Linked DNA regions of Ammoniphilus sp. CFH 90114. The protein of the gene in region 1 interacts with the protein of each later gene in a pairwise test. Links are inferred from orthologs where the notes say so. Each region holds a gene or a part of one and is shown on either strand. Other genes may lie near its edges. The genes, in order: topA and EIZ39_RS16450.

Region 1 (3,296 bases):
GGGAGTGGCATCAATGTGATTTATCCCCCTCAAAATGAAGAGTTATACAAGAGAATTCTTGAACGCGGTCTTATCTTATCTGAATATCCACCAGGATACCCTTCTCATCCTCTCCATTTTCCAGCGAGGAACCGTTTAATTAGTGGCTTATCCCAAGGGGTATTAGTTGTAGAAGCAGCTATAAAAAGTGGGTCAGTCATCACGGTTCGTTGTGCTTTAGACCAAGGGAAGGAGGTGCTTGCTGTGCCAGGCGCTATCGTCTCTGCGCAGAGTCAAGGGACAAACCGCTTAATACAAGAGGGAGCGAAGCTTGTTACTTCGATTTCAGATATCCTCGATGAATTTCCGCAATATCGGATAGTTGAGATGAGTAAGGAATTAACTGATAATCAATTACATATTTTGGATATCCTAGAGAATACAAAGAAAACGATTAATGAGCTAGTAGAAAGGAGCCATCTTTCTGTACAGCAGATCTTATCCGAATTACTATCGTTACAATTACAAGGGAAAGTTGAACAGCTTCCCGGAAGCTGCTTTGTAAAGAAGACATAAAAGAAGTTTGACAAAAGGTTATTGCTTAATTAATAATAGGGAAGATTAACCATTCAATATATTTCGGATTTATGTTCTAATATCAACAGTTAGCGATTAGTTGGGAAAGGGGGAGGACATCGATGGCAGATGCCTTAGTAATTGTAGAGTCTCCCGCAAAAGCAAAAACCATCGGGAAATATCTCGGAAAAAAATATATCGTCAAGGCTTCCATGGGGCATGTTAGAGATTTGCCGAAAAGTCAAATGGGAGTAGATGTTGAAGATGGGTTTAACCCAAAATATATTACGATTCGTGGTAAAGGGGACGTACTTAAGGAGTTGCGCGATGCAGCGAAGAAAGTAAAGAAGATTTACCTCGCAGCGGACCCTGATAGGGAAGGAGAAGCTATTGCATGGCATCTTTCTCATAGCCTCAATATGGATCAGAGTGAACCGTGCAGGGTTGTATTTAATGAAATTACGAAGCAAGCTGTGAAGGAAGCATTCAAACACCCAAGAAAAATTAATATGGACCTGGTGAATGCCCAGCAGGCGAGACGCATCCTGGATCGTTTAGTTGGATACAACATTAGTCCCTTATTATGGAAGAAAGTGAAGAAGGGACTAAGTGCAGGAAGAGTTCAATCGGTAGCAGTTAAGCTAATCATAGATAGAGAAAATGAAATCAAAAACTTTATTCCAGAAGAGTATTGGTCGGTTACAGCCTCTCTCAAGGCTGGTACAGGAGAAGTTTTTGAATCTAAATTTTATGGTTATCAGGGATCAAAGACGGAACTGAAATCAGAACAAGACATCAAGGATTTGTTGCAAAGAATTGGCGGGGCTCCGTTTATTGTAAAAGACATTAAGAAGAAAGAACGCAAACGCAATCCTGCTCCACCTTTTATTACAAGTTCGATGCAGCAAGAAGCTGCTCGTAAGCTTAACTTCCGTGCGGCTAAGACGATGATGATTGCGCAGCAATTATATGAAGGTATTGATTTAGGAAAAGAAGGTACAATCGGATTAATCACCTATATGAGAACCGATTCTACTCGGGTGAGTCAAACGGCCATCGAAGAGGCCAAGTCGTATATTACGGAATCTTTTGGAAAAGAATATGCCCTAGAAGAAGCTAGAACTCATGCTCAGAAAGGGAATGCTCAAGATGCACACGAAGCGGTCCGTCCGACATCTGTTCTTAGGACACCTGATTCTGTGAAGGAGTATTTAAGCAGGGATCAGTTGAGACTTTATCGCTTGATCTGGGAGCGTTTTTTAGCAAGTCAGATGGCTTCGGCCATCTTGGATACGATGACGGTGACGATTGAAGCGGGTGAAGCCACCTTCCGAGCTAATGGATCTAAGGTTAACTTTCTAGGCTTTATGAAGGTTTATGTAGAAGGAAACGATGATGGAACGGAAGAAAAGGATAATATTCTTCCTCCTCTCTCTGAAGGGGAGACGTTAGATCTGGCTCAGATGGATCCTAAACAACACTTCACTCAACCTCCGCCTCGTTATTCTGAGGCTCGGCTGGTACGAACATTGGAAGAATTGGGTATTGGACGTCCAAGCACTTACGCTCCTACTCTGGATACGATCCAAAAGAGAGGGTATGTAGCTTTAGAAGACAAGAGATTTATCCCAACAGAGCTAGGTGAAATTGTCATTGAATTGATGGGAGAGTTTTTCCCCGAGATCCTAAATCCAACCTTTACAGCGCAGATGGAAGAGAATCTGGATAATGTGGAGGAAGGAAACGCAGATTGGGTTAGAGTACTTGACGGATTCTATAAAGGGTTTGAAACCAGGCTTGAAGTTGCAGATAAGTATATGCAAGAAGTGGAAATTGAGGATGAAGTTTCTGACGAACTCTGTGAGAAATGTGGAAAACATATGGTTTACAAGCTTGGCCGTTTCGGAAAATTTCTAGCGTGTTCAGGCTTCCCAGACTGTCGGAATACGAAAGCTATCCTGAAAGAAACAGGTGTTGCTTGCCCTCAATGTGAAGGAATGATTGTTGAGAGAAAGAGTAAGAAAAAAAGAACCTTTTATGGCTGCAGCCATTATCCGGAATGTGAATTTGTATCCTGGGATAAGCCTATTGAACGCAAGTGTCCAAAATGCGCTTCCATGCTCGTGGAGAAAAAAGGGAAAAAGAAAGAAGCAAATGTGCAATGCACAGCATGTGATTATATGGAAGATGCACAATAAAATTTTATCTATAGATAAATAAATCTAGGAGATTGAATATGGAAAAAGTAACTGTTGTTGGTGCAGGGTTAGCAGGCAGTGAGGCCGCTTGGCAGATTGCTGAGCGTGGTGTCGAGGTCGAATTGATTGAGATGAGACCCGTCAAACAAACTCCCGCCCATCATACGGATAAATTTGCAGAATTGGTTTGCAGCAACTCTTTGCGTGCAAACACATTAACCAATGCTGTCGGAATCTTAAAAGAAGAGATGAGGAGACTTCAGTCCGTAATTATTAAATCGGCTGACTTCTGCTCTGTTCCAGCTGGTGGGGCCCTTGCCGTCGATCGGCATGAATTCGCAGAGGCTGTTACACAGGCGGTAAGGAATCATCCTAATGTAACCGTTCGCCACGAGGAAGTAGACAAGATTCCGGAAGGAATCTGTGTTATAGCAACGGGTCCCCTTACCTCTCCAGCATTGTCTGAGCAATTGAGAAAGCTTACAGGTGAAGAGTATCTTTATTTCTATGACGCGGCGGCTCCGATTATTGATAAAGAAACCA
Region 2 (3,155 bases), on another replicon or contig:
ATTGAAGGAGCTGAATCAGGAATGATTATTGGAGTACCAAAAGAGATAAAAAACAACGAGAATCGCGTCGGTTTAACACCAGCAGGTGTAACCGCTTTCAAAAATAATGGACATGATGTTTGGGTAGAAACCAATGCCGGAATGGGCAGTGGATTTACGGACGAGGACTACACAGCGGCAGGTGCGAAGATCGTAGATTCGGCAAGTGTTGTTTGGTCTGCTGAGATGGTGGTTAAGGTTAAAGAACCACTTCCTGAAGAATATACGTACTTCCGTGAAGGGCTTATTCTTTACACCTACTTGCACTTAGCTCCAGAACCAGAGTTGACTAAGGCATTGGTAGAAAAGAAAGTGATTGCTATTGCTTATGAAACCATCCAAGCAGATAACGGATCCCTTCCATTGCTCACTCCTATGAGTGAAGTAGCGGGAAGAATGTCCATTCAAATCGGAGCCCAGTTCCTTGAAAAGTCTAAAGGCGGTAAAGGGGTTCTTCTTGGAGGAGTACCGGGAGTAGCACCTGGTGAAGTGGTTATCGTTGGTGGTGGTATTGTAGGAACGAACGCAGCGAAAATGGCTCTAGGATTAGGGGCAAGTGTAACCTTGCTTGATATCAGTGCTGACCGTCTTCGTCAATTAGATGATATGTTCCAAGGTCGTCTGAAAACGTTAATGTCTAACAGCTACAATATCGCAGAAGCGGTGAAGAAGGCTGACCTCGTTGTCGGTGCTGTTCTGATCCCTGGCGCGCGTGCACCTCGCCTTGTAACAGAGGAAATGGTGAAGACGATGCAACCAGGTTCTGTGATTGTTGACGTAGCGATCGACCAAGGTGGATCTATTGAAACGATTGATCGTATCACCACTCACGATAATCCAACGTATGTAAAGCATGGAGTACTTCACTATGCTGTAGCTAATATGCCTGGTGCCGTAGCACGTACATCTACAATCGCTCTTACAAACGTAACCGTTCCTTATGGTGTACAAATTGCAAATAAGGGATGGAAGCAAGCAGCGCTTGATAATAAAGCTCTTGCTAAGGGAATTAACGTTGTAGATGGAAAGGTAACCTATAAGGCTGTAGCTGAAGCTCATGGTTACACTCCAGTAGCTGTTGAAACGGTTTTAACCGGACAAAACGTAGGCGTATAATCATAAAACGAGACCGAGGGGGTTGTAACCTTCGGTCTCTTCTGTGTTATAATTCCTACTGAGTACAGTAAGGAGTGGGTCGACCTTGTTGAAGCGTTATTTCACCATAAAAGGCAGCGGTGTAACGGAGATTGAAATTAATCGCTCCAGATTTATAGGATATGTAGAACGTGTAGAAACAGAAGAGCAAGCTCAAGCCTTTATCGCTTCCCTGAAGAAGAAGCATTGGGATGCGACGCACAATTGCTCAGCTTATATAATTGGGGAGCATGATCAGATCCAGAAGGCTGACGACGATGGAGAGCCTAGCGGGACGGCAGGTAAACCCATTTTAGAGGTCCTGAAGAAGAATCACGTGAAGGATACCGCGGTTGTGGTGACCCGTTATTTTGGAGGTATTAAATTAGGGGCAGGCGGGTTAATTCGAGCTTATGGAAAGGGTGCTTCGGAAGCACTGAAAGCAGGAACGATCGTGGAGCGAGTACTCCATGATCTGTACCAATTTGAATTAGACTACACTTTCCTCGGAAAAATTGAGAATGAACTTCGAGCGAAGCCACAATATATTATTGATCACATTGGATATCTCGATATGGTTACCGTTTCTGTCTTAGTAGAAACAGGACAAGAGGCCCCGCTTATCGAATGGATGACCGATTTGACAAGCGGACAAGTCAAGATTTCTCAAGGTGAATCGAGGTACATTGAGTTTGATAAAGAGGTATCAGATACATAGCTTCTTCTTCTCCGGAACAGACTAATGGGAAACGATGATTCGGAGGGATGATGAGCATGAGTGAAAAGAAACACCCCAAAAACAGGAGTCAATGTGCAGGTTGTGGGGATCCATTGCTCGAAGCGAAGGAGAAATTCCAAGATTTCCAGACAGAGGCAGCGGAAGAGATCTACTGTCCAAACTGCAGACACCAAAAACATTTTGGCGTTATCCATTCTGAATAAGGCAAAATTATGGCAACGAGAAAAAAGAGTTTACTCTTGTGTATAAAGTATTTACAATAGATATGTATGTTTTAGTGGGACAGATTTACATAGAAAGCAAATGGAGAGTGATCGACAAATGGTTATGGTATTAATTCTTCTAGCGACCGGGCTGCTTTCAGGCTACGGTATCTTGCAAAATAAGAAAACCGGAAACGTCTTTGGCTTTGCTTTTTCCGCTTTTTCTTTTGTCTTCTTTTTGTTCTGTACGGTCCTAGCATTAGTGATCTAGTTCAGGTAGCCGCTCCTGCTTTAAGTAGGGGCGGTTTTTTCTTTAACAAGTTATCTTGTGCTTGGTGGCAAAAGATAAGTTATAATGATACTAACCATGTGTTTAAGGGGAGGAAAAAAAGAATGGAAGTCATAAAGATCAGTCCTCGTGGCTATTGTTACGGAGTCGTAGATGCCATGGTATTGGCTTTGCAAACAGCGAAAAATTTTGATTTTCCCCGTCCAATTTATATTCTCGGGATGATTGTTCATAATAGCCATGTTGTGGAGGCCTTTGAAAGAGAAGGGGTCATTACCATCGAAGGACCCGATCGTTTAGATATGTTGGAACAGATTGAGAAAGGGACGGTGATCTTCACAGCTCACGGAGTCTCTCCTGAAGTAAAGAAAAGAGCAAGAGAAAAAGGGTTAACAGTAGTGGACGCTACTTGCCCTGATGTAACGAAGACCCATGATTTAATCAAAGAGAAAGTAGCCGATGGATACGATATTATCTATATCGGAAAGAAAGGTCACCCGGAACCGGAAGGCGCCATAGGAAATTCACCAGACCGTGTGCATTTAATTGAGAAGCCGGAGGATGTGGATAAGCTTAACCTAGAGAACGATAAGCTTATCGTCACTAATCAGACGACCATGAGTCAGTGGGATATTAAGCACATTATGAATAAGTGCATTGCTAAATTTCCACAAGCAGAAATTCATAATGAGATCTGCTTAGCAACTCAGGTGCGCCAAGAGGCTGTAGCAGAACAGGCGAAGGAAGCCGA

Evidence for each region.
Region 2: the proteins of topA (region 1) and EIZ39_RS16450 interact in binary tests that used the Escherichia coli proteins (3 or more experiments, as listed by UniProt). The link is inferred for Ammoniphilus sp. CFH 90114 from one-to-one orthologs.

What each region holds. Positions count from the first base shown.
Region 1 is NZ_SDLI01000001.1:479,585-482,880, forward strand. What follows is about bases 249-3,215. They hold topA (type I DNA topoisomerase), read left to right. Parts: upstream 249-677; coding sequence 678-2,753; downstream 2,754-3,215. Other genes in these bases: dprA (DNA-processing protein DprA), read left to right, coding at 249-555; trmFO (FADH(2)-oxidizing methylenetetrahydrofolate--tRNA-(uracil(54)-C(5))-methyltransferase TrmFO), read left to right, coding at 2,792-3,215. In the rest of the region: more of dprA, read left to right, coding at 1-248; more of trmFO, read left to right, coding at 3,216-3,296. UniProt on the Escherichia coli protein: Releases the supercoiling and torsional tension of DNA, which is introduced during the DNA replication and transcription, by transiently cleaving and rejoining one strand of the DNA duplex.
Region 2 is NZ_SDLI01000007.1:66,833-69,987, forward strand. The notes cover bases 240-3,065. They hold EIZ39_RS16450 (YigZ family protein), read left to right. Parts: upstream 240-1,240; coding sequence 1,241-1,891; downstream 1,892-3,065. Other genes in these bases: ald (alanine dehydrogenase), read left to right, coding at 240-1,155; EIZ39_RS26720 (hypothetical protein), read left to right, coding at 1,948-2,115; EIZ39_RS26725 (hypothetical protein), read left to right, coding at 2,234-2,386; EIZ39_RS16455 (4-hydroxy-3-methylbut-2-enyl diphosphate reductase), read left to right, coding at 2,509-3,065. In the rest of the region: more of ald, read left to right, coding at 22-239; more of EIZ39_RS16455, read left to right, coding at 3,066-3,155.